3 regions of the Bradyrhizobium sp. 197 genome follow, and region 1 is predicted to be linked to each of the others. Evidence: predicted binding sites of a transcription regulator. Region 1 holds the regulator's gene; each other region holds the start of a gene.
What was found. Region 1 encodes PhoB, which activates phosphate uptake and scavenging genes when phosphate is short. Its sites were predicted from a motif close to TGTCATNNANCTGTCAT; they were not measured.

Region 1 (10,016 bases):
TGGTGAAACATATTCTTAACCGCCATCGCGGCCGGCTTTTGATCGAAAGCGTGCCCAAGCAGGGCGCCACTTTTACCGCCTGTTTTCCCCAGGTGAAGGCCTTGATCCAGAGCTGAAATACAAGCGATTCCAATTGCTTGTCTCCGTCATCCAGCTGTCACGAAAGCTTCGTAAAAGCTCAGCTGTCCGCTCCTAAAGGAGCGGCACGGGGAGCGCGATCGGGCGCGGATGGCGCTTCGCTCCCCTGCATGGAGACCAACATGAATTTCCTCAAAACGATCGTCGCTGCTGGCTTGGTCGCCGCATCGACGACGGCGGCCTTTGCCGCCGATATCACCGGTGCCGGTGCGACATTCCCGTTCCCGATCTATTCGAAATGGGCTGACACCTACAAGAAAGAGACCGGCAACGGTCTAAACTACCAGTCGATCGGTTCCGGCGGCGGTATCAAGCAGATCCAGGCCAAGACCGTGACCTTCGGCGCCAGCGACGCGCCGCTCAAGGCCGAGCAGCTCGAAAAGGACGGCCTCGTCCAATGGCCGATGGTGATGGGTGCCATCGTTCCCGTCGTCAACATCGAGGGCGTGAAGCCCGGTGAGATGGTGTTCGATGGCGAGACCCTCGCCGGCATCTATCTCGGCAAGGTCACCAAATGGGACGACGCCGCGATCAAGAAGCTCAATCCGAACCTGAAGCTGCCGTCGGAGGCGATCACCGTGGTCCGCCGTTCGGACGGTTCGGGCACCACCTTCAACTTCACCAACTATCTCGCCAAGGCCAGCGCTGACTGGAAGAGCAAGGTCGGTGAAGGTACCGCCGTCGAGTGGCCGGTCGGCGTCGGCGCCAAGGGCAACGAAGGCGTGTCGGGCAACATCAGCCAGACCAAGAACTCGATCGGTTACGTCGAGTACGCCTATGCCAAGCAGAACAAGCTGACCTACACCGGTCTCGTTAACAAGGCCGGCAAGCCGGTGCAGCCGACCGTCGAAGCCTTCCAGGCAGCCGCCTCCAACGCCGACTGGGCCAAGGCTCCCGGCTACTACGTCATCCTGACCGACCAGCCCGGCGAGAAGTCCTGGCCGATCACGGCGGCGACCTTCATCCTCATGCACAAGGAGGCCACCGACAAGGCGGCCTCGCAGGAAGCCATCAAGTTCTTCCGCTGGGCCTTCAAGAGCGGCGGCAAGGCGGCTGAAGAGCTCGACTACATCCCGATGCCCGAGGGCGTCGTGACCCTGGTCGAGAAGACCTGGGCTGCCGAGATCAAGAGCTAAGCTCGCGATGCTCGTGTCCCGGACGCCCTGCAGCGTGAAACGCTGCCGCGCAGAGCCGGGACCCACAACTGTGCCCCGGATCAGCATCGCATCCGGGGCACGGACCAACAAAAAACGTATACTATTTGGTACAGGGGATCGGCGTGGCAGAGATGGCCGTTCAGAGCGATATAATCGACGACGCCGGACCGTATGATCGCGCCAAGGCCTTGAGCGCGTTCAAAGTCGGGGATGTCACCTTCTACTGGATCACGCGGCTCTCCGCGATCTCGGTGCTTCTGATCCTCGGCGGCATCATCCTGTCGCTGATCGTCGGCGCCTTTCCGGCGATGAAGGAATACGGTCTCTCCTTCCTGTGGACGCAGCGCTGGGCGCCGTCCGCCGATCCGCCGGTGCTCGGCGCGCTCGGGCCGATGTACGGCACGCTCGTCACCTCCTTCATCGCGATGCTGATCGCCATCCCGGTCGGTCTCGGCATTGCGATCTTCCTCACCGAGCTCTGCCCGCAATGGCTGCGCCGCCCGATCGGCATGGCGATCGAGCTGCTCGCCGGCATCCCCTCGATCATCTACGGCATGTGGGGCTTCTTCGTGTTGGGTCCGTTCCTCGCCAACACGTTCCAGCCCTTCATGATCAAGATCTTCGACGGCGTGCCGGTGCTGGGCGCGATCTTCGCAGGTCCCCCGTCCTATCTCAGCCTGTTCAATGCCGCGCTGATTCTCGCCATCATGGTGCTGCCCTTCATCACCTCGATCTCCGTCGACGTGTTCAAGACGGTGCCTCCGGTCCTGAAGGAAGCCGCCTACGGCGTCGGCTGCACCACCTGGGAAGTCGTCCGCAGCGTGGTGATCCCCTACACCCGCGTCGGCGTCATCGGCGGCGTCATGCTGGCGCTGGGCCGCGCGCTCGGCGAGACCATGGCGGTGACCTTCATCATCGGCAACTCGTTCCGCATCTCGACGTCGATCTTTTCGCCGGGCACCACGATCTCGGCGGCGATCGCATCCGAGTTCGCCGAGAGCGACGGCCTGCACCAGTCCGGCCTGATCCTGCTCGGCCTGCTGCTGTTCGTGCTGACGTTCTTCGTGCTCGCGGGCGCGCGGCTGATGCTGATGCGTTTGGAAAAGAAGGCGGGAAACTAACGCCATGAACCCGATCTATTCACGCCGTCGCCGCAAGGACTTCGTCATCCGCGGGCTCTGCATCGCCGCGACCGCCTTCGGCGTCACCTGGCTTGCGCTGATCCTGATCACGCTGCTCTACAACGGCCTGGCTGGCCTCAATGTCCAGCTGTTCATCGAGAACACACCGCCACCCGGATCGAACGAGGGCGGCCTGCTCAACGCAATCGTCGGCTCGCTGATCATGACCGTGATCGGCGTCGGCATCGGCGCGCCGCTCGGCATGTTCGCCGGCACCTATCTCGCCGAATACGGCCGCAACGACCGGCTGACCTCGGTGATCCGCTTCATCAACGACATCCTGCTGTCGGCGCCCTCGATCATCATCGGCCTGTTCATCTACGGCGCGGTGGTGGTGCCGATGCGCGGCTTCTCGGCGATCGCCGGCAGTCTCGCGCTCGCGGTCATCGTCATCCCGGTGGTGCTGCGCACGACTGAGGACATGCTGCTGCTGGTGCCGAACGCACTGCGCGAGGCGGCCTCGGCGCTTGGCCTGCCGCGCTCGCTGGTGATCAAGCGCATCGCTTATCGTGCTGCCCGATCGGGTCTCATCACCGGCGTGCTGCTTGCGACTGCCCGCGTCGCCGGCGAGACCGCGCCGCTGCTGTTCACCGCGCTGTCGAACCAGTTCTTCAGCCTCGGTCTGAACAAGACGATGGCGAACCTGCCAGTCACCATCAACAACTTCGTGCAGAGCCCCTACGCCTATTGGAAGCAGCTGGCCTGGAGCGGCGCGCTGCTCATCACCCTGACCGTTCTTGCCCTGAATATTGGCGCGCGCATCCTTGGCGCCGAGAGGACCGCAAAATGAGTGATCTTTCCGTATCGATGAGCGCGGCCGGCGGACTGCCCCACGCGCCGGTGCTGCCCGAGGCGCCCCCCAAGGTGACCGTTCGCAACCTGAACTTCTATTACGGCGAGCACCACGCGCTGAAGAACATCAACCTGACGCTCGGCGCCAATCGCGTCACGGCGTTCATCGGCCCGTCGGGCTGCGGCAAGTCGACCCTGCTGCGCATCTTCAACCGGATGTACGACCTCTATCCGGGCCAGCGCGCCACCGGTCAGCTCATGCTCGACCAGACCAACATCCTCGACCCCAGGCTGGACCTCAATTTGCTGCGCGCCCGCGTCGGCATGGTGTTCCAGAAGCCGACGCCGTTCCCGATGACGATCTACGAAAACATCGCGTTCGGCATCCGTCTCTACGAGAAGATCTCGAAATCCGAGATGGACGGCCGGGTCGAGAAGGCGCTGCGCGGCGGCGCGCTGTGGAACGAGGTCAAGGACAAGCTCAACGCCTCCGGCCTGTCGCTCTCCGGCGGCCAGCAGCAACGCCTCTGCATCGCCCGCACCGTCGCGGTGCGGCCCGAGGTGATCCTGTTCGACGAACCCTGCTCGGCGCTCGACCCGATCTCGACCGCCAAGGTCGAGGAGCTGATCCAGGAGCTTTCCGAGGACTACACGATCGCGATCGTCACCCACAACATGCAGCAGGCGGCGCGCGTCTCCGACAAGACCGCCTTCATGTATCTCGGCGAGCTGATCGAGTTCGACGACACCAACAAGATCTTCACGTCGCCGACCGACCGGCGCACGCAGGATTACATCACCGGCCGGTTCGGCTGAGGAGACGCGACATGGGTTCTGAACATACCGCAAAGGCCTTCGACACCGACCTCCAGGAACTCACCCGGCTGGTTGCCGAGATGGGCGGCATCGCCGAGCGCATGATCGTCGATTCCGTCGACGCGCTGATCCGCCGTGACGTTCCGCTCGGCCAGCGCGTCGTCACCATCGACACCGAGCTCGACGCGCTGCAGAAGCGCATTGAGGAGCGCGCCGTGCTCACCATCGCCCGCCGTCAGCCGATGGCGGTCGATCTGCGCGAGATCGTCGGCGCCATGCGCGTCGCGACCGATCTCGAGCGCATCGGCGACCTCGCCAAGAACATGGGCAAGCGCGTCGCGGCGCTGGAGACGGATTTCCATCCGCTCAAGCTGTTCCGCGGCCTGGAGCACATGACCGACCTCGTGCAGCAGCAGGTCAAATCGGTGCTGGACGCCTATGCCGCACATGATTTGCCGGCGGCGATGGCGGTGTGGAAGGGCGACGAGGAAGTCGACGCCATCTGCACTTCGCTGTTCCGCGAGCTCCTCACCTACATGATGGAGGATCCGCGCAACATCTCGTTCTGCATCCATTTGATGTTCTGCGCCAAGAACATCGAGCGGATCGGCGACCACGCCACCAACATCGCCGAGACCGTGTTCTACATGATCGAGGGCCAGGCGATCACCGACAAGCGGCCGAAGGGCGATATGACGACCTTCGCCACCTCGATACCGAACACCTAGGGAGCAACGACCCAGATGGGCGCACGCATTATGGTGGTTGAGGACGAGGAAGCCCTGACCGAGCTTCTCCGCTACAACCTCGAAGGCGACGGCTATGACGTCGAGACGGTCATGCGCGGCGACGACGCCGACACCCGTCTCAAGGAGCACATTCCCGATTTGATCGTGCTCGACTGGATGCTGCCGGGCCTGTCAGGCATCGAATTGTGCCGGCGGCTTCGCACCCGTCCCGAGACCAAGCAGCTCCCGATCATCATGCTCACCGCGCGCGGCGAGGAAAGCGAGCGGGTGCGGGGTCTTGCGACCGGCGCCGACGATTACATCGTCAAGCCGTTCTCGGTGCCGGAGCTCCTGGCGCGCGTGAAGGGCCTGCTGCGGCGCGCAAGCCCCGAGCGGCTCGCCACCGTGCTCGCCTTTGGCGACATCGAGCTCGACCGCGACAAGCGCCGCGTGGCGCGCTCGGGCCGGCCGATCGATCTCGGCCCGACCGAATATCGCCTGCTGGAGTTCTTCCTGGAGCATCCGGGGCGGGTGTTCTCGCGCGAGCAACTGCTCGACAGCGTCTGGGGCCGCGACATCTACATCGACGAGCGTACCGTCGACGTGCATATCGGCCGCCTGCGCAAGCTGCTCAATCTCGGCCGCGAGCAGGACCCGATCCGCACCGTCCGCGGCGCCGGCTACGCGCTGGATGATCGTTTTGCCAAGGCGGAGCAGCAGGCGTAACTCGCTTCAAGCTCCGCCGTCGTTCCGGATCGACACGCGCTTTTGGCACGCTTGTCCGGGACGACATCAAGTGGGCCGAGGCGTCATCGTGTGACGGCGCCGCCCTTGCAGTCAGCTAAATCCGCTAGCTCAGCGCGGGCTCGGCTTCACCGGTGCGCGGCGCCGATCCGACGCCGGCTGATACGCGACGCGCGAGTGTTGTGCGCAATAGGGCAGGCCGGACAGCGCCTTGCCGCCGCAGAAGAAGAAGTCCGGGGTCGAGGGATCGCCGACCGGCCAGTGGCAGGTCGCCTCGTTCAGCTCGAGCAGCGTCAGCCGCTGGCTCATCGGCACCACGTTGTCGTAGGTGACCGGTTCGGCCTCCACTTCGACCTCGAAGGCCTGTGCCAGCGCGGTGTTGCCGCGCGAGATCGGGCGGGTCACCCGCATCATATGCTGCGCGGGGCGCGCCTTGCGCGGCCGGGGCGCTGCCGATGAAGGGCTCTTGGCGCGACCCGACAGGCCGAGCCTGTGCACTTTGCCGATCACGGCATTGCGGGTCACATTACCGAGCTCAGCCGCGATCTGGCTGGCCGAAAGTCCGGCCTCCCAGAGCTTTTTAAGCTGCTCGACGCGATCATCGGACCAGGTCAAAACTGTCATTGCACCCTTTCCCTCGCTGCCGGCCTGCCATCCTGGCGCCTCGCAGCGAATGCCTAAGCCTTTAAAAACCCGTGCCGCCAGAATCCCTTAAGGCTCGCCGGGCGTGACTAGAACGCCCGAACGTTTACGCCGGTACATAAGGACTTAGAGATCAGAACCACTGCACGAGATGTCGTATCTGACAATCCAAACGCTACAATATGGCGTGACTCCCGCGCAAGAGTCCGCCGACTCGCTTCCACATGTTCCGTGGTGAAATCCGCGAAATCAGCACCGCAAGACTACGGATTCAGCGTTTCGCGAGGCTTTCCGGGCGGCATTGACACCCGTCTTCCCAAGCATAAGATAGTGACACGTGCCGCCCCGAAAAGGCGGCACGTTTCGTTTTCCGGGCCGGTCAATGGTGCGTTGCGCAATGCACGCGTCACACCGTCCGCAACATCCAAGTGACATCATGACCAACAGCGCAGCGCCGCATTTGCTCCCCGTTTTCGCCAGAACCGACCTCGGTTTCGAGCGCGGCGAAGGCTGCTGGCTGATTGCGACCAATGGCGAGCGCTATCTCGATTTCACCTCGGGTGTCGCGGTGAACGCGCTCGGCCATGCCCATCCCGCGCTGGTCAAAGCGTTGCAGGAGCAGGCCACGAAGCTCTGGCACATGTCGAACCTGTTCCAGAGCCCGGATGGCGAGAAGCTCGCCAACCGCCTCTGCCATGAGAGTTTTGCGGACTTCGTGTTCTTCTGCAATTCCGGCGCCGAGGCGCTGGAGGGCGTGATCAAGCTGGTCCGCCATCATCACTTCTCCCAAGGGCATCCGGAACGTTACCGCATCATCACCTTCGAAGGCGCGTTCCACGGCCGCACGCTGGCGACGCTGGCCGCGACGGGATCTGCAAAATATCTGGAAGGTTTTGGTCCGCCGATGGATGGCTTCGACCAAATCCCGCATGGCGATATCGAGGCCGTGAAGAAAGCGATCGGTCCGCAGACCGCCGGCATCCTGATCGAGCCGATCCAGGGCGAGGGCGGCGTGCGCTCGGCAACCCCGGCCTTCCTCAAGGCACTGCGCCAGCTCTGCGACGACAAGGGCTTGCTGCTCGCGTTCGACGAGGTGCAGACCGGCATGGGCCGCACCGGCGATCTGTTCGCACACCGCCGTCTCGGCGTGACGCCCGATGTGATGTCGCTGGCGAAGGCGCTCGGCGGCGGCTTTCCGATCGGCGCGGTGCTGGCGACCGCGAATGCGGCGGCCGGCATGGGGCCCGGCTCGCACGGCTCGACCTTCGGCGGCAATCCGCTCGCGATTTCGGCTGCGAATGCCGTGCTCGACGTCATGCTCAAGCCCGGCTTCTTCGACCACGTGCAGAGGATGTCGCTGCTGCTCAAGCAGAAGCTCGCCTCCGTGATCGACCGTCATAGCGATGTCGTCAGCGAAGTGCGCGGCGAGGGCCTGCTGATCGGCATCAAGGCCGTGGTGCCTTCAGGCGATCTCGTTGTAGCCTTGCGCGACGAAAAGCTGCTCACCGTCGGCGCCGGCGACAATGTCGTACGTTTCCTGCCGCCTTTGATCGTCACCGAAGCCGAGATCGAGGACAGCGTTGGGCGGCTCGAACGCGCCTGCACCGCGTTGTCCGGCAACAAGCGGGCGGCAAGCTGATGAGCAAGTCGCCCAATAAAGCACCGAAGCACTTCCTTGATATCGACGCGCTGCCGCTGTCGGAGCTCAAGAGCATGCTGGCCGCGTCCTCCGCGATGAAGGCGAAGCAGAAGGCGCATCAGCCGGTCAGGCCGCTTGAAGGCAAGACGCTGGCGATGATCTTCGAGCGCCCCTCGACGAGGACGCGGGTGTCGTTCGATGTCGCTATGCGCCAGCTCGGCGGCGAACCCATCATGCTCACCGGCGCGGAGATGCAGCTCGGCCGCGGCGAGACCATCGCCGACACCGCGCGCGTGCTGTCGCGCTATGTCGACGCCATCATGATCCGCATTCTCAATCACGATGCCCTGCTCGAGCTCGCGGCGAACGCCACCGTTCCTGTCATCAACGGCCTGACGCGGCGTTCGCATCCCTGCCAGGTGATGGCTGATCTCATGACCTATGAGGAGCATCGCGGCCCGATCGAGGGCAGGACTGTGGCCTGGACCGGCGACGACAACAACGTGCTCGCCTCCTGGGCGCACGCCGCCGAACGCTTCAAGTTCCAGCTCAACGTCGCGACGCCCCCGGAGCTCGCGCCGAAAAAGGCGATGCGCGATTTCATCAAGGCGACCGGCGCGCCGATCATGCTCGGCAGCGATGCCGAAGCCGCCGTGCGCGGCGCCGATTGTGTCGTCACCGACACCTGGGTGTCGATGGGCGACAAGGAAGGCGAGCATCGCCACAACGTGCTCAAGCCCTATCAGGTCAACGCCCAGCTGATGTCGCTGGCCAAGCCCGATGCGCTGTTCATGCACTGCCTGCCCGCCCATCGCGGCGAGGAGGTCACCGACGAGGTGATTGACGGCCCGCAATCCGTCGTGTTCGACGAGGCCGAAAACCGCCTGCACGCGCAGAAGGGCATTCTGGCCTGGTGCTTCGACGCGGTGAAGTAGGCGCGGGGCGCGCGGTGAAGGCGAAGTCGGTTTGTTTCGCCGTCCTGGCTTTCGCCAGGACGGCACCGAACTTGCGGTATCGTGTGTAACCATAGCTGCGCCCGGAACACGCTGCCCGCGCCCCCTTCCATTTCCGCTCTCCGACCCCAGATAAAGCGCCATGATTTCCCAATCCCCTGACATGAAAACCGGGCCCGAAGGCCCGGTTCGCGCACCATCCGCGGTTCCGGTCGACGACGCCGTGCTGCCCTACGAGGTCGACGCGCTTGACGTGCGCGGTCGCCTGGTGCGGCTTGGTCCGGCGCTCGACGATATCCTGACCAGGCACGATTATCCGGCGCCTGTCGGCAAGCTGCTCGGCGAGGCCATCGTGCTGACCACGCTGCTCGGCTCGGCGCTGAAGTTTGAAGGCCGCTTCATCCTCCAGGCCCAGACCGACGGTCCGGTGTCGTTCCTGGTCGTCGATTACATGGCGCCGGATCGCCTGCGAGCCTACGCACGTTTCGACGCCGCGCGCCTCGGCGATGCCAAAGATTCCGGCGCGCTGCTGGGCCACGGTCATCTCGCCATGACCGTCGACCAGGGGCCCGAGATGAGCCGCTACCAGGGCTTGGTTGCGCTCGACGGCGGCAGCCTGGAAGACGCAGCTCACGAGTACTTCCTGCGCTCCGAGCAAATCCCGACGCGCGTGCGTCTCGCCGTCGGCGAGGAGTGGCGTTCGAACGATGGCGGCAAGCATCGCTGGCGTGCCGGCGGCATGCTGATGCAGTTCCTGCCGAAGGCACCTGAGCGCGCGCGGCAGGCCGATCTGCATCCCGGCGATGCGCCCGAAGGCGTCGAGGTGCATAGCGTCGCTGAAGACGATGCCTGGGTCGAGGCGCGCTCGCTGATCGAAACCGTCGAAGACGTCGAGTTGATCGATCCCGAGCTCTCCGGCGAGCGGCTGCTCTACCGTCTCTTCCACGAGCGCGGCGTGCGCGTGTTCAATCCACTGTCCTTGAAGGCGCAATGCTCCTGCTCGCGCGATGCGGTCGCATCGATGCTGAAGAGCTTTTCGTCCGACGACCGCGCCGCCATGGTCAAGGACGACAAGGTCGTCGTGACCTGCGAGTTCTGCAGTTCGGTGTACGATTTCACGCCGGCCGAGGCGGGCGTGGAAGACGCTTGAGGCATTGGACCGTGTCGCCATCCGGGTCCCGGCTCTGCGCAGCAACGCTCGCGCGTTGCAGCGCGTCCGGGACACG
Region 2 (10,016 bases), on a different contig from region 1:
CTGCCCACGGCCGAGAAGAATGGTCTGAAGGGAATTTCCAAACTTCCCTATTCGATGAAGGTTTTGCTCGAGAACCTGCTCCGCAACGAGGACGGTCGCTCGGTCAAGAAGGAAGACATCGTCGCGGTGTCGAAATGGCTGCGCAAGAAGTCGCTGGAGCATGAGATCGCGTTCCGCCCGGCTCGCGTGCTGATGCAGGATTTTACCGGCGTGCCGGCGGTGGTCGACCTCGCTGCCATGCGCAACGCGATGCAGAAGCTCGGCGGCGATGCCGAGAAGATCAATCCGCTGGTGCCGGTCGATCTCGTTATCGACCACTCCGTGATCGTGAACTTCTTCGGTGACAACAAGGCTTTCGGCAAGAACGTCACCGAGGAATACAAGCAGAACCAGGAGCGCTACGAGTTCCTGAAGTGGGGCCAGAAGGCGTTCACGAACTTCTCCGTCGTGCCGCCCGGCACCGGCATCTGCCACCAGGTCAATCTCGAATATCTCTCGCAGACGGTCTGGACCAAGAAGGAGAAGATGACGGTCGGCAAGAAGACCGGCACCTTCGAGGTCGCCTATCCCGACTCGCTGGTCGGCACGGACTCCCACACCACCATGGTCAACGGTCTCGCCGTGCTCGGCTGGGGCGTCGGTGGCATCGAGGCGGAAGCCTGCATGCTCGGTCAGCCGCTGTCGATGCTGCTGCCGACCGTCGTCGGCTTCAAGCTGAAGGGCGCGATGAGGGAAGGCGTCACCGCGACCGACCTCGTGCTGACAGTGACGCAGATGCTGCGCAAGCTCGGCGTCGTCGGCAAGTTCGTCGAGTTCTTCGGCCCCGGCCTCGACCATCTCTCCGTCGCCGACAAGGCGACCATCGCCAACATGGCGCCCGAATACGGCGCGACCTGCGGCTTCTTCCCGGTCGACGCCGCCGCGCTCGATTATCTCAAGACCTCCGGCCGCGCCCCGGCGCGCGTCGCGCTGGTGCAGGCCTATGCCAAGGCGCAAGGGCTGTTCCGCACCGCCAAGTCGGCCGATCCGGTGTTCACGGAGACGCTGACGCTCGACCTCGGCGACGTCGTGCCTTCGATGGCCGGTCCGAAGCGTCCCGAAGGCCGCATTGCGCTGCCGTCGGTCGCCGAAGGCTTTTCGGTCGCCCTCGCCAGCGAATACAAGAAGACCGACGAGCCGACGAAGCGCTTTGCCGTCGACGGCAGGAACTTCGACCTCGGCCATGGCGACGTCGTGATCGCGGCGATCACCTCCTGCACCAACACCTCGAATCCGAGCGTGCTGATCGGCGCCGGTCTGCTGGCGCGTAATGCCGCCGCGAAGGGCCTCAAGGCGAAGCCGTGGGTGAAGACCTCGCTCGCCCCGGGCAGCCAGGTGGTGGCGGCCTATCTCGCCGATTCCGGTCTCCAGGCCGATCTCGACAAGGTCGGCTTCAACCTGATTGGCTTCGGCTGCACCACCTGCATCGGCAATTCCGGCCCGCTGCCCGAGGAGATCTCGAAGTCGATCAACGACAACGGCATCGTCGCGGCTGCCGTGCTCTCCGGTAACCGCAACTTCGAAGGCCGCGTCTCGCCGGACGTGCAGGCGAACTATCTGGCCTCGCCGCCGCTCGTCGTCGCCCACGCGCTCGCGGGCAGCGTCACCAAGAACCTGGCCGTCGAGCCGCTCGGCGAAGGCAAGGACGGCAAGCCGGTCTACCTGAAGGACATCTGGCCGACGACGAAGGAGATCAACGCCTTCATGAAGAAGTTCGTGACCGCGGCGATCTTCAAGAAGAAGTATGCCGACGTGTTCAAGGGCGACACCAACTGGCGCAAGATCAAGACGGTCGAGAGCGAGACCTATCGCTGGAACATGAGCTCGACCTATGTGCAGAACCCGCCCTATTTCGACGGCATGAAGAAGGAGCCGGAACCGGTCACCGACATCGTCGAGGCGCGCATCCTCGCCATGTTCGGCGACAAGATCACCACCGACCACATCTCGCCGGCCGGTTCAATCAAGCTCACCTCGCCCGCGGGCAAATACCTCAGCGAGCACCAGGTGCGTCCGGCCGACTTCAACCAGTACGGCACGCGGCGCGGCAACCATGAAGTCATGATGCGCGGCACCTTCGCCAATATCCGCATCAAGAACTTCATGCTCAAAGGTGCGGACGGAAATATCCCCGAAGGCGGCCTGACCAAGCACTGGCCCGACGGCGAGCAGATGTCGATCTACGACGCCGCGATGAAGTACCAGCAGGAGCAGGTCCCGCTGGTGGTGTTCGCGGGCGCGGAATACGGCAACGGCTCCTCGCGCGACTGGGCCGCGAAGGGCACCCGTCTGCTCGGCGTGCGCGCCGTGATCTGCCAGAGCTTCGAGCGCATCCACCGCTCCAATCTGGTCGGCATGGGCGTGCTGCCGCTGACCTTCGAGGACGGCACCTCCTGGTCGTCGCTCGGTCTGAAGGGCGACGAGAAGGTCACGTTGCGTGGTCTCGTCGGCGATTTGAAGCCGCGCCAGAAGCTGACCGCGGAGATCGTCTCCGGCGACGGCTCGTTGCAGCGCATTTCGCTGCTTTGCCGCATCGATACACTGGATGAGCTCGAATACTACCGCAACGGCGGCATCCTGCACTACGTGCTGCGCAAGCTGGCGGCGTAAGCGCGGATTTGTGAACGGTGGCTCACTGCGAAGTGAGTAGTAGGTTACACGAAGGCGGCCTATCACAAGGCCGCCTTCGTGCCTTTGCGGCAGGCTTCAGATGGGCCCGTCCGGCAGAGAACTTCGCCAAGCGGTCGAATGTGCGAGGCTCGTAAGACTACGGTGACCATCCGGCGGTAAGATTTCCCCTCTCACGAGTAATGGTGTGCGGCGCTCGACATGACAACAATGACGGCTTCTCATCTGGTTTCGCGTTGGTCCGGTGCCCTCTGGTCGGGCGCACTCGGGATCTGCGCGATCGTCGCCGTCATTCGTCCTGCCGAGGCTGAGCCCCGCGCCGTTGTCGAATTGTTTACCTCGCAGGGCTGCTCCTCCTGCCCGCCGGCCGACAAGATCATCGGCGACCTCTCCAGCGATCCCTCGATCATCGCGCTGAGCATGCCGATCGACTATTGGGATTATCTTGGCTGGAAGGACACACTGGCGGATTCGCGTTTTTCTGCACGGCAGCGGGCCTACTCGCGCATGCGCGGCGACCGCGAAGTCTATACGCCCCAGGTCGTGGTCAACGGCTCCACGCATGTCGTCGGCAGCGACCGCACCGGCATCGAAAGCGCGATCGGCAAGACCGACAAGGGCACAGGCGTGATGAGCGTGCCGGTGACGATGTCGCTCGCGGGCAAGCAGATCAATGTCTCGGTGGCCGCGAGCAAGGAGCCGGCGGTCTCGCGTGGCGAGGTCTGGATCTGCTCGATTGCGAAATCGGTGCCGATCGCGATCAGCCGCGGCGAAAATCGCGGACAGCAGGTCATCTATCACAACGTGGTTCGCAACCTGCTCAAGGTCGGCGACTGGACCGGCCGTTCGGAAAGCTGGACGGTGCCGATCGAGAACCTCACGCGCGACGGCGTCGACGGCGCTGTGGTCTATGTCCAGGACGGCAGCCGCGAAAAGCCGGGGCCGATGCTGGGCGCGGCGTATACGTCGCTGCACTGATTTCGATTCTCTCTCTAAGAGTCGTACTGCCTAAGCGGCGTACTGCGCTCTCAATCTTCATGGTGAGGAGCGCGCCCTTGCGCGCGTGGCGGACGATGCTGCGCATCGCCGCGAGAACCATGCAGGCCCGCTGATGCAGCCCGGCCTCGATCCTTCGAGACGCCGCTTCGCGGCTCCTCAGGATGAGGGGAGAGAGTTTGTGGTGAGATATCCGTCGAGGCAGAAACATCCCGGCACAAACAAAAAAGGACCAACTTGCGTTGGCCCTCCTTGTCGTGCGAACAGACCCGATCCTGACGACCCCGGGGGGCTGGGGGCTGAGGAATCCGGAACCGAAAGGACCGGGTCAACGCACACCTGCTTTTTGGCAGGGCAGGGCGGCAGTCGCTTGGCGGAAAAGCGGCGACACTATGATTCTTGCTAACGATCCCGTGACGGTTTGCGCGACAGAGTTCCACCCTGCGTGTGCCCGGAATTCGCACCGGATTTTATGCGTCCTCTCAAGGCCCCCTTGCGGTGGGGAACAGTTGGGGCAATCATGCAGCTGTCATGATCCGCGGTTCCGGGGACGGTCTTCGCGGACGTGGTCATGCTGTGGCGACAGGAGGCTTTCTATGAGTCTGTCGGAGGATGCCGATCCGAGCGAACAGCGCGCGGCGGCGCGCCCAGCCGCTGCGAATGCGCAACTGGGCCGGGTGACGTTCAATCGGCTCGAGTTGCATCGTATTCTCAATCTCTACGGCCGTATGGTCGCCGACGGCGAGTGGCGTGACTATGCCATCGACTTCCTGAAAGACCGCGCCGTGTTCTCGGTGTTTCGCCGCGCCTCGGAAGTGCCGATCTATCGCATCGAAAAAGATCCGCGCCTCGCGCGCAAGCAGGGCATGTACAGCGTGATCTCTGCGACGGGTCTGATCCTGCGCCGCGGCCACGAGCTCGAACGCGTGCTGCTGGTGATCGATCGCAAGCTGGCTGTGGTGTAGCTGCCCACCCATCCTGCGAGAGCGAGCCTAGTTTCCCGGCACTGTACCCGCGCCCTCGCCGAGGTCGCGCTGCATCATCACCGTATCCAGCCAGCGGCCGAATTTCAGCCCGACGCTGGGGTGCGTGCCGATCATCTTGAAGCCGCCCTTGGTGTGCACGCCGATCGAGCCGGCATTGGCGGAATCGCCGATCACCGCGATCATCTGGCGGAAGCCTCGCGCCTCGCATTCGGCGACCAGACGCTCCAGCAACAGAAGTCCGACGCCGCGACGGTGAAAGCCTGGATCGAGATAGATCGAGTTCTCGACCGTGAAGCGGTAGGCCGGCCGCGGCCGGTAGGCCCCCGCATAGGCATAGCCGGCAATGCGGCCGTCGAGGATGGCGACGAAATAGGGATAGCCGCCGTCGATCAGCGTACGATAGCGGCGCGTCATCTCGGCGAGGTCGGGCGGGTCCAGCTCGAAGGTCGCGGTGCCCTCGCGGACGGCCTGCTGGTAGATGGCGGTGATGGCGGGAAGGTCGGCCTCGAGGGTGGGCCTGATTTCAGGTGCGGACATGGGGCGAGATTAGAGCGTTCCCGGGACGGCTGGAAGAGGCAACGGCTTCTCGGCGCCGTCTTCGCGAGCGCAGCAGGCCCCATCTTCTCCGCTGTCATGCCCCGCATAGGCGGGCGTCCAGTACTCCGAGACAGCGCGGCTAGAACGGAGCCGCTGCGGCGTACAGGATCGCCCGCCCCAGTGCGCAATTGCGGACAAGGCGGGGCGATGACAGCGGCGGGTGCTGCGACGTCCGGCCCCAAACAAAAACCCCGGCCTTTCGGCCGGGGCTCGTGTTGTTCGCTCTGGGCTTGCGCTTAGTCGCGCTGGCCGAGGAGCTGCAGGAGCAGCGTGAACAGGTTGATGAAGTTCAGGTACAGCGACAGCGCGCCGGTGATGGCCGCACGCTCCGCGACTTCACCGCCGGCCGAGGCGTAGCCGTAGATGTAGTCGTTCTTCAGCCGCTGGGTATCCCAGGCGGTGAGGCCCGCGAACACCAGCACGCCAACCACCGACACGACGAACTGGAGCAACGAGCTCGCCAGGAACAGGTTGACCAGGCTCGCGATGACGATGCCGATCAGGCCCATGAACAGGAACGAACCCATTCCGCTCATGTCACGCTTGGTGGTGTAGCCGTAGAGGCTGAGCGCGCCGAAGGTCGCCGCGGTGATGAAGAACACCCGCACGATCGAGGTGTGGGTGAACACCAGGAAGATCGAGGACAGCGAGACGCCCATCAGCGCCGCGAACACCCAGAACAGGATCTGGGCGGTCGAGGGCGCGAGACGGTTGATGCCCGCCGAGATCACGAACACCATGGCGAGCGGCGCGAGCATGAACAGCCACTTCAAGGGGCTGACGAACATCGCGTAGCCGAACGGCGTCAGGAACAGCTTGCCGACGCGGACGGCTTCCGGGGTCGGAACATCCGTCACGGCGGCCATGTAGACGCCGAGTGCGGCAAGGCCGGTGATGGCCAGGCCGATGCTCATGTAGTTGTAGATGCGCAGCATGTAGGCGCGCAGGCCGGCATCGACCGTCGCGGCGTCAACACGCCCGGCGGCCCTGCCGAAAGGAGAAGCGTAGTTACGGTCTAGGTCCGACATGGTCGAATTCCCGTTGGTTAGCCCGGTCCGGCATGAGGGCTCCATGCCACCGGTTCGTCAAATTCTATCTCGGATACCGATGTCTGCCGACTAAATTTTGGCTAACAATCGGGGCTCCGAACCCATTCGATATGTGGGAAACTAGCACATTCGCTGCAACCGTCCACGCGCGGCTGAATGTCGCCCTCGTCCGCAATCCTGGCGAGCAAACGTGGTTAATCGCCGGAATCGTGCGATTCCGCCCCCGCGCAGCCGCCCGCTACCATTTGTCACAAATTCCGCAACACCGTGGCGGGCTTTTTGTTCAACGCCAGGAGCGTGCCGGCGAGCCCGAGGCCGACCGTGACGACCAGGGCGGCCGCGACCACGCCGGCCGCGCTGCCGGCCTGCCAGACGAAGGTGAGCGTCATCAGCCGGGTCACGATCATCCAGGCCGCGACGCTGCCGGCGAAAACGCCGAAAACCGCAGTGGCGAGGCCGATCAGGAGGTATTCGAGCGCATAGGCGCCGAGCAGCCGCAGCCGGGTCGCGCCCAGGGTCTTGAGGATCACCGCATCGTAGACCCGGTGGCGATGGCCGGCGGCGAGCGCGCCGCCCAGCACCAGGATCGCCGAAATCAGGGTCACGGCGCTGGCGCCGCGGATCGCCAGTGCCAGATTGGTCACGACCGAGCCGACCGTCTCCATCACCTCGCGCACACGCACGCTCGTCACCATCGGATAGGCGTCGGCGACCTCCTTGATGATCTTGCCGTCGCCAGCCGCGTCGCCGCCGGCTTCCGTCAGCGTCGCGATGTGGGTATGCGGCGCGCCCTTGAATGCGTTCGGCGAGAACACCAGGACGAAATTGATACCGAGGCCCTGCCAGTCGATGCTGCGCAGATTGCTGATCTTCGCGGGGATGTCGCGGCCGAGGATATTGACCACGACCTCGTCACCGAGCTTGAGGCCGAGCCCGTCCGCGATCTTCTTCTCCATCGAAACCAGCGGTGGGCCGGTATAATCGGCGCTCCACCACTCGCCCTCGACCACCTTGGAGCCTTTCGGCAGATCGGCGGTATAGGTCAGGCCACGGTCGCTCTGCAGCACCCACTCGGAATCGGTGGCGGGCTTGAGCTCCTCGGCGCGGACGCCGCGGGCTCCGACGATGCGCCCGCGCAGCATCGGCACGTCCTCGACCTTCGCGCCAGGGGCGATCTGGCGCAGATAACCGTCGAACTGCTCGGCCTGCGTGCTCGGGATGTCGATGAAGAAGAACGATGGTGCGTGCTCGGGCAATGCCGCCAGGAACTGCCGGCGCAGATTGCCGTCGATCTGGGTGATGGTGACGAGCACCGCGAGCCCGAGGCCCAACGACAGCACGACCGAGGGCGTCAGCGCGCCCGGCCGGTGGATGTTGGCGATCGCGAGGCGCAGCATCGGCAACCGCGTGCGCGGCAGCCGCCGCGCGATCGCCATCAGCAGCACGGCAATGCCGCGCAGCAGCGCGAACACGACGACGGAGGAGGCCACGAACACCGCGGCGATGCGCTTGTCGAACGACAGGCCAATCACGACCGCGATGAGCAGCGCGACCACGACGGCCATGAAAACGAGGTAGCTCCAGCGTGGCCGGTGCCATTCGTTGCTGATGGTGTCGCGGAACAGCGCGGCCACCGGCACGTCGTGCACGCGCCCGAGTGGCCACAGGCCGAAGGCAAGCGCAGTGAGCAGCCCGTAGACGAACGACAGCGCGAGCTCGTCGGCATGCACCGCCGGGACCACCGGCAGCGGCAGCAGCTTGCCGAACAGGCCGACGATCGCAAAGGGCATGGCGGCGCCGAGTGCAAGGCCGATCAACGAACCGATCGCTGCGAGCAGGAGAACCTGCGCGAGATAGATGCCGAACACGTCGCGCCCGGTGGCGCCGACGGCCTTCAAGGCCGCGATCACCTCGAGCTTGTGGTCGATATGGCTCTTGACGGCATTGGCGACGCCGACACCGCCGACCAGCAGCGCAGCGAGGCCGACCAGCGTCAAAAACTGCGTGAAGCGGCTGATATTGCGTTCGAGCTGCGGCGAGGCATTGGAACGGCTGCGGACCTCCCAGCCGGCCTGCGGCGCGGCGTTGCGCGCATCCGCGATGAAGGTTTCGGTGTCGCGCTCGCTGTTGGCGATCTCCGGCAGCTTCACCCGATAGACCCAGCGCACCAGGCTGCCGGGCTGGATCAGGCCTGTCGCGCGCAGGCCTGCCTCGCTGATCAGGAAGCGCGGGCCGAAGCCGATGCCGCCGGCGAGTTTGTCAGGCTCGGCCTCGACCGTGCTGCGGATCTGGAACGTTGCTGAGCCGACGGTGACGCGATCACCGGTCTTGAGCGAGAGCCGCGCCAGCAGCGTCGGATCGGCGGCGGCGCCGAACGCGCCGTCGCGCTCCGCGAGCAGGTCGGACATCGGCAGCGGCGGCGCCAGCGTCAGCTGTCCGAGCATCGGATAGGTATCGTCGACCGCCTTCATCTCGACCAGTGCGAGCTGGCCCTCCGCCGACCGCGCCATGCCGCGCAGTGTGGCGGCGCTCGAGACGGTACCGCGCGAACGCAGGAAGGCGACTTCCTCCGGCTTCGCTTCGCGCTGAAACAAGACGAACGACACGTCGCCGCCGAGCAGCGTGCGGCCCTCGCGAGCGAGGCCGTCGCTCAGGCTCGCCGAGACCGAGCCGACGCCGGCGATGGCCATCACGCCGAGCGCGATGCAGGAAATGAATACGTAAAAGCCGCGCAAGCCGCCGCGCAATTCGCGCAGCGCGTAGCGCAGCGACAGCGCGACGCCGTTGGGCTTCGCGAACGGTTCGACTGCTGCGCTCATGCGGGCGCAGACTGCGTGTCGATGCGCCCCGAACGCAGGCGGATGACGCGATCGCAGCGATGCGCGAGCGAGGAATCGTGCGTGACCAGCACCAGGGTCATGCCGCGCTCGGCATGCTTACTGAACAGGAGATCGACGATCTGCTTGCCGGTGGCTTCGTCGAGATTGCCGGTCGGCTCGTCGGCAACGAGGATCGCGGGATCGGGCGCCAGCGCGCGCGCCAGCGCGACGCGCTGCTGCTCGCCGCCGGAGAGTTGCGTCGGATAATGATGCAGACGGTCGCCGAGCCCGACCGAATGCAGCTCCTGCGCCGCGCGCTTCGCGGCGTCGGGATTGCCGGCGAGTTCGAGCGGCACGGCGACGTTCTCCAGCGCCGTCATCGTCGGGATCAAATGGAAGGACTGGAAGACGATGCCGACCTGGCGGCCGCGGAAGCGGGCCAGCGCGTCCTCGTCGAGGGCATTGAAAGGCGTGCCGCTGACCACCACCTCTCCGCTATCAGGACGCTCCAGCCCAGCCATCACCATCAGCAGCGTGGATTTGCCCGAGCCTGACGGGCCGATCAGGCCGATCGTCTCGCTACGGCCGACGCGCAAGCTGATATCCTTGAGAATGTGAACGCGTGCCGCGCCCGTACCCAATGACAGATTGACGTTGGAGATGGCGATGGTGTCCGCCGAGCTGGCGGCGAGCGAAGAGGAAGAGATGCGAGTGTCCATGGTCCGGTCATATGGCAACTCCGTACGCGCGGTCGAGAGGCGTTACGGTTTGTTCATGCACATAGCCGTGTTGATGTTCGCTTTGATGACGGTCGCAAATCCGGCTTGGGCGGAATCGACAAAATCGGTCAAGCTTGTCGTTCTCGGCGATTCCTTAAGCGCCGGTCTTGGCCTCCCGGCCCA
Region 3 (10,016 bases), on a different contig from region 1:
TTCGCGGCTCATGACTAAATCAGTGCGCAACATCAACTCGATGCACATGACCCGCTTCGGCTGGGCCGTGGGAGGAGTCGCGCGCTAGGAATTCGACGACGACATCTTTTCCACCAGGCCCCGCCGGCATCGGACGGGGCCGTTTGTTTGGCCACGCTCCCTGCCGGCACAACAGCAGGAGCATCCGATGCCACCCCAACAGACGAACGTCACATCCGGGATTGAGGCCGATGCCGAGGGACGCGGCCTCAACGTCTCCATCGTGTCGGCGAGGGACGCGATGGACGCAGCGTTGGCAGCGCGCCTCAAGGCGACCGCTGCGGCGCTGGACTACGCTTTGCCGGAAAAGGATGCTGCCGCATCGACGCGAAGCGTCCTGGGCTTGCTCAGGCGATTTTGGCGTGCGTTTCAGGGGCGGCGACAGCGCCAGAGCTTACGAGCCAATTTGCAGGACCTCAGTGACAGGGAGCTGATGGATATCGGCCTGACGCGCAGTGAGATCGACTACATCACAGCTGAACGAGCTATCGATAGACTTAGAGATAGCACCATATATCTGTGGAGCCGTGGTGTGATGTAACTTTGTAGAGGAGCTTGGCGGGCTGCTCCTTCGCGGACGATCCTTCGAGACGCCCGCTTTGGCGGGCTCCTCAGGATGAGGTCTCGTTTCCGCGGCGCAATCCTGGATCCTCATGGTGAGGAGCGCCGCTTGGGGCGCGTCTCGAACCATGAAGGCCGAACTCTGTCCCGCCTTCCAGAACGCCATATGCGATAGGCCCCGTGCTATGACGGATCAGCGGCGCTTTTCCCTGCCTGCGATCAATGTGCCCAGCCAAAGCCATTTGCCTTGCCAGTTTTTCCACGGCAATATGCCGGCAAAACAACCATGAGAACGGGAAGAGAAAATGGCGGCTCCCATCAAGTTCGGCGTTGGTCAAAGCGTGCTGCGCAAGGAGGATGATGCACTCATCCGCGGCAAGGGCCGCTACACCGACGATTACGCGCCGCAGGCTGCGCTCCGCTGCCTGATGCTGCGCTCGCCGCATGCGCATGCCAAATACACCATCGATGCGAGCCGCGCCCGCACTCTTCCGGGTGTTGCGCTGATCCTGACCGCCGATGACGTCAAGGATCTCGGCAATCTGCCCTGCCTGTTCAATCTCGAAACCGATCCCTTCACCGGCCCGCCCTACCCGATCCTCGCCAAGGACGAGGTGCGCCATGTCGGCGATTCCATCGCCTTCGTCGTGGCTGAGACCATCGACCAGGCCCGCGACGCGATCGAGGCGATCGAGGTCAAATGGAGCCCGCTGCTGGCGGTGACCGGCGTCGTCAACGCCATCAAGAAGGGCGCGCCGCAGGTCTGGCCGGACAAGGCCGGCAATGTGCTGTTCGACGTCTCGATCGGCGACAAGGCCGCGACCGAAGCAGTGTTTGCCAAGGCGCATGCGGTCGCCGAAATCTCGATCGTCAATCCGCGTGTGGTCGCGAGCTTCATGGAGGCACGCGCTGCCGTCTGCGAATACGACGCCAAGCGCGACCATCTGACGCTGACGGTCGGCAGCCAGGGCAGCCATCGCCTGCGCGACATCCTCTGCCAGAACGTGCTGAACATCCCGACGGACAAGATGCGGGTGATCTGCCCCGACGTCGGCGGAGGCTTCGGCACGAAGCTGTTTCCCTATCGGGAATACGCCCTCCTGGCAGTCGCCGCGCGAAAGCTGAAGAAGGCGGTGAAATGGGCGGCCGACCGCACCGAGCATTTCATGGGCGACGCGCAGGGCCGCGACAACGTCACCACGGCGAAGATGGCGCTGGCCGAGGACGGCAAATTCCTCGCGATGGATTGCGACCTGATGGGCGACATGGGCGCGTATCTGTCGACCTTCGGGCCCTATATCCCGCATGGCGGCGCCGGCATGCTGCCGGGCCTCTACGATATCCAGGCGTTCCATTGCCGCGTGCGCACCATCTTCACCAACAGCGTGCCGGTCGATGCCTATCGTGGTGCGGGGCGGCCTGAGGCCGCTTATGTCATCGAGCGCCTCGTGGATGCCTGCGCGCGAAAACTCGACATGACGCCGGACGCCATCCGCCGCAAGAATTTCATTCAGCCGAAGGCGCTGCCGTACAAGACCGCGACCGGCAAGGTCTACGATTCCGGCGACTTCGCCGCGCATCTCAAGCGCGCGATGGAGATCGCCGAGTGGAAGGAGTTTGGAAAGCGCGCAAAGCTCGCCAAGAAGAACGGCCTGATCCGCGGCATCGGGCTTGCGAGCTATGTCGAGGTCTGCGGCACCATGGGCGAGGAGACCGCCAATGTGCGGATGGATCCCAATGGCGACATCACTGTCCTGATCGGCACGCAGTCGAGCGGGCAGGGCCACCAGACCGCCTATGCGCAGATCGTCGCCGAGCAGTTCGGCGTTGCGCCCGAGCGCGTGCACGTCCACCAGGGCGACACCGATATGATCGCCACGGGCCTCGGCACCGGCGGCTCGGCCTCGATTCCTTCAGGCGGTGTCAGCGTCGAGCGTGCGACCCGCGAACTCGGCGCGAAGCTTAAGGAGATCGCGGCGCAGGCGCTGGAGGCGAGCGCCGGCGACCTCGAGATTTCAGAAGGCGTGGTGCGCATCGCCGGCACCGACCGTTCGATCTCGTTCGCCGATCTCGCCAAGCGCCCCGGCGCCGACCCGTCGAAGCTGAACGCGAGTGCGACCTTCGCCAGTGCCGATGGCACCTATCCGAACGGCACGCATGTTGCCGAAGTCGAGATCGATCCGGCCACCGGCATCATCAAAATCGTCAACTACGTGATCGTCGACGATTTCGGCAAGACGCTCAATCCGCTGCTGCTGGCCGGCCAGGTGCATGGCGGCGCCATGCAGGGCATCGGCCAGGCGCTGATGGAGCAGGTTGTCTATGGCGCCAGCGACGGCCAGCTCATCACCGCGACCTTCATGGACTACGCGCTGCCGCGCGCGGCGGACGGGCCTGCGTTCGTGTTCGAGACTGCCAACGTTCCCTGCACGACCAACCCGCTGGGAGTGAAGGGCGCGGGCGAGGCCGGCGCGATCGGCTCCTGTCCGGCCGTCGTCAACGCCATCGTCGACGGGCTCTGGCGCGAGTACAAGATCGACCACATCGACATGCCCGCGACCGCGGAGCGGGTGTGGATCGCCATCAACGAGCACCATCGCCGTCACAGCCTCTAGGTCCCGACCTCCGCGGCGGGAATAAATGCCCGCCGCCGGGTTCTAGCCATGATGGCCCTGCCCCAAACTCTGCGAACCGGAGAAACAAGCCGATGAAACGGACGATGATTGTCGTGGGCACCTTGGTGCTAGGTGCGGGCGCCGTGATGGCGCAACAGGAGATTGCCGTCCAGCAGGACAATCTGATGCGCTCGCAGGCCAAGAGCCTCTACACCGTCATCCAGAAGATGACCAAGGGCGACATCCCCTACAACCAGAAGGCCGTCGACGAGGCGATCGCCAATCTCGAGGGCGACGTCGCCAAGATTGCCAAGACTTTCGAGGTCAATCCCAAGCAGGACGTCGTGAACGCGACCTATGGGGCGTCGTCGAAGGTTTGGCAGAACAAAGCCGATTTCGACTCCAAGATCCCACCGGTCCAGAAGGCGATCGCGGACGTCAAGGGCAAGATCACCGACGTGGCGAGCCTGAAGGCCGCATACACCGCGATCAACGATCGCTGCACTGACTGCCACGAGACCTATCGCGTCAAGCTGAAGTAACGGCACGCACGACACCACAAGCTCAGCGTCATCGCCCGCGAAGGCGGGCGATCCAGTACGCCGCGGCGCTGCTGGGGACGTTTGACGTCTCTGGAATACTGGATTCCCCGCCTTCGCGGGGAATGACAGGGGAGGCGCAGCAAATTCTATTCGCAAGGCCTGACGGATCGCTGTCAGAGCGGCTATCTTCAGCTCGGCCGCCGCGGCGTCGATGCGAGCTGTTGGATGCTGGCGCATCTGGCTCCTGACGACTTTATGACGTCAGGAGCTCCAACGCGGCAGGATCTGAATCAAACAGCGAGACAAGCCATGGTGAAACCGTTCCCGTCGAAGACGCACATCGGCAACCATATGCTGCATCCCGAAACGCTGATGCTGACCTATGGCTATGATCCGCAATTGTCGGAAGGCGCCGTCAAGCCGCCGGTGTTCCTGACCTCCACGTTCGTGTTCAAGACGGCCGAGGATGGGCAGGACTTCTTCGATTTCGTCTCCGGCCGGCGCGAGCCTCCGGAAGGGATGGGTGCGGGCCTAGTCTATTCGCGCTTCAATCATCCCAACAGCGAAATCGTCGAGGACAGGCTCGCGATCTACGAGCGCACCGAGAGCTGTGCGCTGTTTTCATCGGGCATGGCGGCCATCGCAACCACGATCCTGGCTTTCGTCCGCCCTGGCGATGTCATTCTGCACTCCCAGCCGCTCTATGGCGGGACGGAAACCCTGCTGACGAATACGCTTGCGCGTCTGTCGATCGGCGCCGTCGGCTTCGCCGATGGTGTTGACGAAGCTGTGGTCAGCCAGGCCGCGGAAGAGGCCATGGGCAAGGGCCGGGTCTCGATGATCCTGATCGAAACCCCGGCCAACCCGACCAACGGGCTGGTCGACGTCGCGATGATGCGGCGTATCGCCGACGTCATCGGAAAGAAGCAAGGACACGTCCCGATCATCGCCTGCGACAATACGCTGCTCGGACCGGTGTTTCAGCGGCCGATCGAGCACGGCGCGGATATTTCCTTGTACTCGCTCACGAAATATGTCGGCGGTCATTCAGACCTGATCGCGGGCGCCGCGCTCGGCGCGAAGGCAGTCGTGAAAGGCATCAAGGCGCTCCGGGGCGCCATCGGCACCCAGCTCGATCCGCATTCCTGCTGGATGATCAATCGGTCGCTCGAGACGCTGAGCCTGCGGATGGAAAAGGCCGATGCGAATGCGCGCCTCGTGGCCGACTATCTGCGCGATCATCCCAAAGTGGCCAAGGTCCACTATCTCGGTCATCACGAAGCGGCTTCGCCGGCCGGACTTGTGTTCGCGCGGCAATGCTCAGGGGCGGGATCCACGTTCTCGTTCGACATCGTCGGCGGCAAGGCGGCGGCCATGAAATTCCTCAACGCGCTGCAGATCCTCAAGCTGGCGGTGAGCCTTGGTGGAACGGAGTCACTTGCGAGCCTGCCTGCCACCATGACCCATTCCGGCGTTCCCGCCGATATCCGCCGGAAAATCGGCGTCCTCGATTCCACGATCCGGCTGTCGATCGGCATCGAACACCCCTCGGACCTGATCGCCGATCTCGCGCAGGCGTTGAATGCGGCCGAACCTGACGTGTGACGCATGCGCCAGCGCGGGCTCCGTGAATCGAAAAGGGCGGTTGCGTAAGCAGCCGCCCTTTTGTCGGACAGTGCGAAAGGTTACTTCATCACCTGACCGCGGATCTCTCCGCCCGGATTGGCCGCGGTGTGAATGTTGACGTAGAGCTTGCCGGCCAGGAGATCGGCGGCCTGCGCGTCGGTCAGTGTCGCCGAGCCCTCCGCCGGGCTCTTGGCGGCGCCGGGGATCGGGACCGCGACGCCGGCGTTCTTGCCGGCCTCGGCGGGTCCGTGGAAATGGGCGGCGGTGGCGGGGCCGGACAGGCCGGAATAGGTGACCTTCCAGGACAGCTTCTTGCTGGCGGCGTCGTAGTCCAGATCGGCCGTTCCGGTGCCGCTGCTGGTCGTTGCGGGCACCTCGGACTTGGCGTCGAGCGTTGCTTTCAGCTTTTCCGCGCTGGCCGAACCCGCAAAGGCAACGGCGCCGAGCACTGACATGGCGATGACGGTCTTGTTCATGACTCTTCTCCCTGCTGAACCCGTTTGGGCTGCCAAACTTCCAACAGCCGGCATTTCAGTTTATTCCCGTTTCAGGCCGCGGTGGGCTAAATTCTTCGTGGTTGGAGCGACGAAGACATCGGTCATAAGGTTCGCGGCGATGCACGAAGGGACCGCATGTTGCGACGAACAATCTCCGTGGCGCTGCTCGCCGCACTCGCCGCAGCCGGCGCCTATTGGTGGCTCAGCGCGCCGGTGGTGGCGGCCGCCGGTGGCGCGCCTGCCCACGTGCCTGATCTTGCCAATGGCGAGGTGATGTTCAACGCCGGCGGCTGCGCCTCATGCCATGCCGTCCCCGACCAGCCCGATCGTCTCAGGCTCGGCGGCGGCGTCGCGATCAAGTCGCCGTTCGGAACATTCTACGCGCCGAACATCTCCTCCGATCCGAGCGACGGTATCGGCAAATGGAGCGACGCTGAATTCGTCAACGCGGTGATGCACGGGGTCTCGCCCGACGGACAGCATTATTTTCCGGCCTTTCCCTACACGTCCTATCAGCATGCCAGGCGCGAGGACGTGCTCGATCTCTTCGCCTATCTGAAAACGCTGCCGGCCGTTGCAGGCAAGGTGCGCGACCACGATGTGCGCTTTCCCTTCGACATCCGGCGCAACGTCGGCATCTGGAAACTTTTGTTTATGGACGGCAAGCCTTTCGTCGCCGACAGCGCGAAGTCGCCGCAATGGAATCGTGGCGCCTATCTCGTCAACAGTTTTGGCCATTGCGCGGAATGCCACAGCCCGCGCAATGCGCTTGGCGGCATCATCGCCGGAGAACGCTTCGCCGGCGGGCCCAATCCGGAAGGCGAGGGCTGGGTGCCCAACATCACGCAGAAGGGCCTTGGGGAGTGGAGCGCGAAGGATATTGCCTATCTCCTGAAGACCGGCGAACTCCCCGACGGCGACAGCGTCGGCGGTGCGATGACGCGGGTGATCAAGAACACCTCGCAATTGCCGGACGAGGATCGCGCGGCGATGGCGGACTATCTCAAATCGCTGCCGCCAGTGGACGGTCCGCCGCGACCGAAGCGCAAAGAAGGAAGTTAGGTCGCGCCAAACGCCTTGAAGGTGATGATGGTCAGGGTGTCCTGGATGCCCGGCAGCACCTGCACCTTCTCGTTGACGAAGTGGCCGATATCGGTGTCGTTGTCGACGTAGAACTTCACCAGCAGGTCGTATTGACCGGCCGTGGAATAGATCTCGGAGGCGATCTCGGCTTCGGCAAGCGCATTGGCGACCACATAGGACTGGCCGAGCTTGCATTTGATCTGGACGAAAAAAGGAACCATTGCAGTCACTCCGAAGGCATATCTGACCGGCTAATAGGCCAAAACCGGCCGGATTTGGCAAGCGAACTTGCTGCCTCTGTATATGCGCGCTAGGACGGGCCATGGTCCCCAGGAAGCGGAAAATCGGCCCATGACCACCCCCGTGGCGCTCACCATCGCCGGCTCCGATTCCAGCGGCGGTGCCGGCATCCAGGCAGACCTGAAGACCTTTGCCGCGCTCGGTGTCTTCGGCGCTTCCGCCATCACGGCGCTGACGGCGCAGAACACGCGCGGCGTCACCGGCATTCACGCCGTGCCGGCCGAGTTCGTCACCGCGCAGATCGACGCGGTATTCTCCGATCTCGAGGTCGGCGCGGTCAAGATCGGCATGGTGGCGCAGGTCGCAAGCATCGATGCGATCGCGGCCGCACTGTCGCGCTGGAAACCCCAACATATCGTGCTCGATCCCGTGATGGTGGCGACATCGGGTGATCGGCTGCTCGCGTCCGAAGCCATCGACGCCCTGCGCAGCAAACTGATGCCGCTGGCCTCGGTGATCACGCCCAATCTGCCGGAAGCTGCGGCTCTGCTCGACGAGCCGGTCGCGACCAGCGAGGCCGAGATCGAGAGCCAGGGGCGCCGGCTGCTGGCGTTGGGCTGCCGTGCGGTCCTGATCAAGGGCGGGCACGGCGAGGGCGCCGAGAGCACCGACTATTTCGTCGATGCCAAGACCACGATCGCGCTCGCCGCGCCGCGCGTGGCCACAAGCAACACCCATGGCACCGGCTGTTCGCTGTCCTCGGCGGTCGCCGCGGGGCTGGCCAGGGGCGAGGATCTCGAGCGCGCCGTGCGCAACGCCAAGGCCTGGATCAGCGCGGCGATCGCGGCCGCCGACCGCTTCAGCGTCGGCCATGGCCACGGGCCGATCCATCATTTCCACAGGTTTTACTGAGACCGGCCGCGAGCGCGCGGCCGTTAACCCATCCAGCCAGCAGTTCCGGGTTCTTGCGGAGGTGGCTGCGGCGTGATGTCGCCTGATTGTCGCATGCGACTGATATTCGCGGGGAAGGCGAAGGCAAGGCGCGATTCGTATCTGAGGGTGCCTCAAAGGTTCAATTGGTCATCCCCCTGTCACGGGACATTGTTACAGGCTGTCGCATGGGAAGTTACGATGTGAGTGACGAGAGCCCGGAGCGGCGCTTTCGCACGTTGTTCATCTCCGACGTTCATCTCGGAGCCCGCGGTTCTCAAGCCGACCTTCTGCTCGACTTCCTGCGTTTCCATGATGCAGACACGATCTATCTCGTCGGCGACATCGTCGACGGCTGGGCGCTGAAATCGAGCTGGCATTGGCCGCAATCGCATAACGACCTCGTCCAGAAACTTTTGCGCAAGGCGCGAAAGGGCGCCAAGGTCATCTACATCCCCGGCAATCACGACGAGTTCCTGCGCAACTATTACGGCACGCATTTCGGCGGCATCGACGTCGTCGAGAACACCGTCCACGCCGGCGTGGACGGCAAGCGCTATCTCGTCATCCACGGCGACATCTTCGACCTCGTGGTGCAGAACGCGCGCTGGCTCGCCCATCTCGGCGACAAGGCTTACGACTTCGCGATCCAGATGAATCGCTTCGTCAATTTCTTCCGGCGCATGTTCAAAGTGCCCTATTGGTCGCTGTCGCAATGGGCCAAGCAGAAGGTCAAGAACGCCGTCAACTATATCGGCGCGTTCGAGCAGGCGCTCGCCGCCGAGGCGCGGCGCCATGATGCCGATGGCGTGATCTGCGGCCACATCCACTACGCCGTGATCCGCGACGAGGGCGGCATCCGCTACATGAATTGCGGCGACTGGGTCGAGAGCTGCACGGCGCTGGTCGAGCACGACGACGGCCGTTTCGAGATCATCACCTGGGCGGACCAGGCCGAGAAGCCGGCGCAGATACCGCAGGTCGCAGCCAAAGCTGCATAACAAGGGCAGCCTGATGCGCATTCTGGTCGCGACCGACGCCTGGCACCCGCAAGTCAACGGTGTGGTTCGGACGCTGACCAAGCTTGCTGACGCCGCCAAAAGCCTCGCTGACCGAGCGCGGCTTCGACAATGTGGTGCTGTGGCCCCGCGGCGTCGACACGCATTTGTTCCATCCTCGCGCGATCGATCTCTGTTTGCCGGCACCGGTGTTCCTCTCGGTCGGCCGGGTCGCGGTGGAGAAGAACCTCGAGGCATTCCTTGACCTCGATTTGCCCGGCACCAAGGTGATCGTCGGCGACGGTCCGGCGCGTGTCGCGCTGGAGGAGGCCTACCCGGACGCGATCTTCCTCGGCGAGAAGCACGGCGAGGAACTGGCCGACATTTACGCGGCCGCCGACGTCTTCGTGTTTCCGAGCAAGACCGACACGTTTGGCCTGGTCCTCCTCGAAGCGCTCGCAAGCGGCCTGCCGGTCGCGGCGTTCCCGGTGAAGGGGCCCCGCGACGTGATCGGCGATGCGCGGGTCGGGGCGCTCGATCACGATCTGCGCAGCGCCTGCTTCGCCGCGCTCGACATCTCCCGGCAGGACTGTGTCGAGTTCGCCGCCAACTACACCTGGGAAGCCTCGGCCCGGGGATTTATCGACAGCATTTTGGCGGTCGGCGCGGTGCTACCGGGCCGGAACGGGGCGGAGCCGGCGCGCTTCGTCGCCTGAGCGGAAGAAATCCTCGCGTGGAGGTGTCTTGCCCGCGCCTCGATAGCCGCGATATGGTCGGCTATGACCGAACAGCTCCTCCCGATCGGCCCTGCCGATATCGATGCCGCAGCGCGCGTGATCGCGCCCTTCGCGGTCCGCACCCCGCTGCTGTCCTTTCCCGTGCTCA

Region 2: the regulator PhoB is predicted to act here: its motif matches at 4,180-4,196, upstream of IVB27_RS13705 (DUF2794 domain-containing protein).
Region 3: the regulator PhoB is predicted to act here: its motif matches at 8,282-8,298, upstream of IVB27_RS23165 (UDP-2,3-diacylglucosamine diphosphatase).

Annotation. Positions count from the first base shown of each region.
Region 1 covers NZ_JADPJJ010000053.1:16,739-26,754, reverse strand. The annotation lists gene IVB27_RS11085 (ATP-binding protein) at 1-116, shown strand, start outside; gene pstS (phosphate ABC transporter substrate-binding protein PstS) at 261-1,274, shown strand; gene pstC (phosphate ABC transporter permease subunit PstC) at 1,427-2,416, shown strand; gene pstA (phosphate ABC transporter permease PstA) at 2,421-3,266, shown strand; gene pstB (phosphate ABC transporter ATP-binding protein PstB) at 3,263-4,084, shown strand; gene phoU (phosphate signaling complex protein PhoU) at 4,096-4,812, shown strand; gene phoB (phosphate regulon transcriptional regulator PhoB) at 4,828-5,538, shown strand; gene IVB27_RS11050 (GcrA family cell cycle regulator) at 5,668-6,180, opposite strand; gene IVB27_RS11045 (aspartate aminotransferase family protein) at 6,635-7,837, shown strand; gene argF (ornithine carbamoyltransferase) at 7,837-8,772, shown strand; gene IVB27_RS11035 (Hsp33 family molecular chaperone) at 8,933-9,940, shown strand.
Region 2 covers NZ_JADPJJ010000058.1:58,077-68,092, reverse strand. The annotation lists gene acnA (aconitate hydratase AcnA) at 1-2,649, shown strand, start outside; gene IVB27_RS13710 (DUF1223 domain-containing protein) at 2,869-3,645, shown strand; gene IVB27_RS13705 (DUF2794 domain-containing protein) at 4,260-4,628, shown strand; gene IVB27_RS13700 (GNAT family N-acetyltransferase) at 4,656-5,186, opposite strand; gene IVB27_RS13695 (Bax inhibitor-1/YccA family protein) at 5,483-6,274, opposite strand; gene IVB27_RS13690 (ABC transporter permease) at 6,544-9,114, opposite strand; gene IVB27_RS13685 (ABC transporter ATP-binding protein) at 9,111-9,833, opposite strand; gene IVB27_RS13680 (arylesterase) at 9,889-10,016, shown strand, end outside.
Region 3 covers NZ_JADPJJ010000099.1:4,895-14,910, forward strand. The annotation lists gene IVB27_RS23125 (DUF1127 domain-containing protein) at 281-580, shown strand; gene IVB27_RS23130 (xanthine dehydrogenase family protein molybdopterin-binding subunit) at 906-3,215, shown strand; gene IVB27_RS23135 (cytochrome c) at 3,308-3,757, shown strand; gene IVB27_RS23140 (cystathionine gamma-synthase family protein) at 4,067-5,362, shown strand; gene IVB27_RS23145 (CHRD domain-containing protein) at 5,443-5,859, opposite strand; gene IVB27_RS23150 (c-type cytochrome) at 6,016-6,942, shown strand; gene IVB27_RS23155 (Lrp/AsnC ligand binding domain-containing protein) at 6,939-7,184, opposite strand; gene thiD (bifunctional hydroxymethylpyrimidine kinase/phosphomethylpyrimidine kinase) at 7,315-8,115, shown strand; gene IVB27_RS23165 (UDP-2,3-diacylglucosamine diphosphatase) at 8,322-9,134, shown strand; partial or broken gene IVB27_RS23170 (glycosyltransferase) at 9,239-9,847, shown strand; gene IVB27_RS23175 (threonine/serine dehydratase family protein) at 9,911-10,016, shown strand, end outside.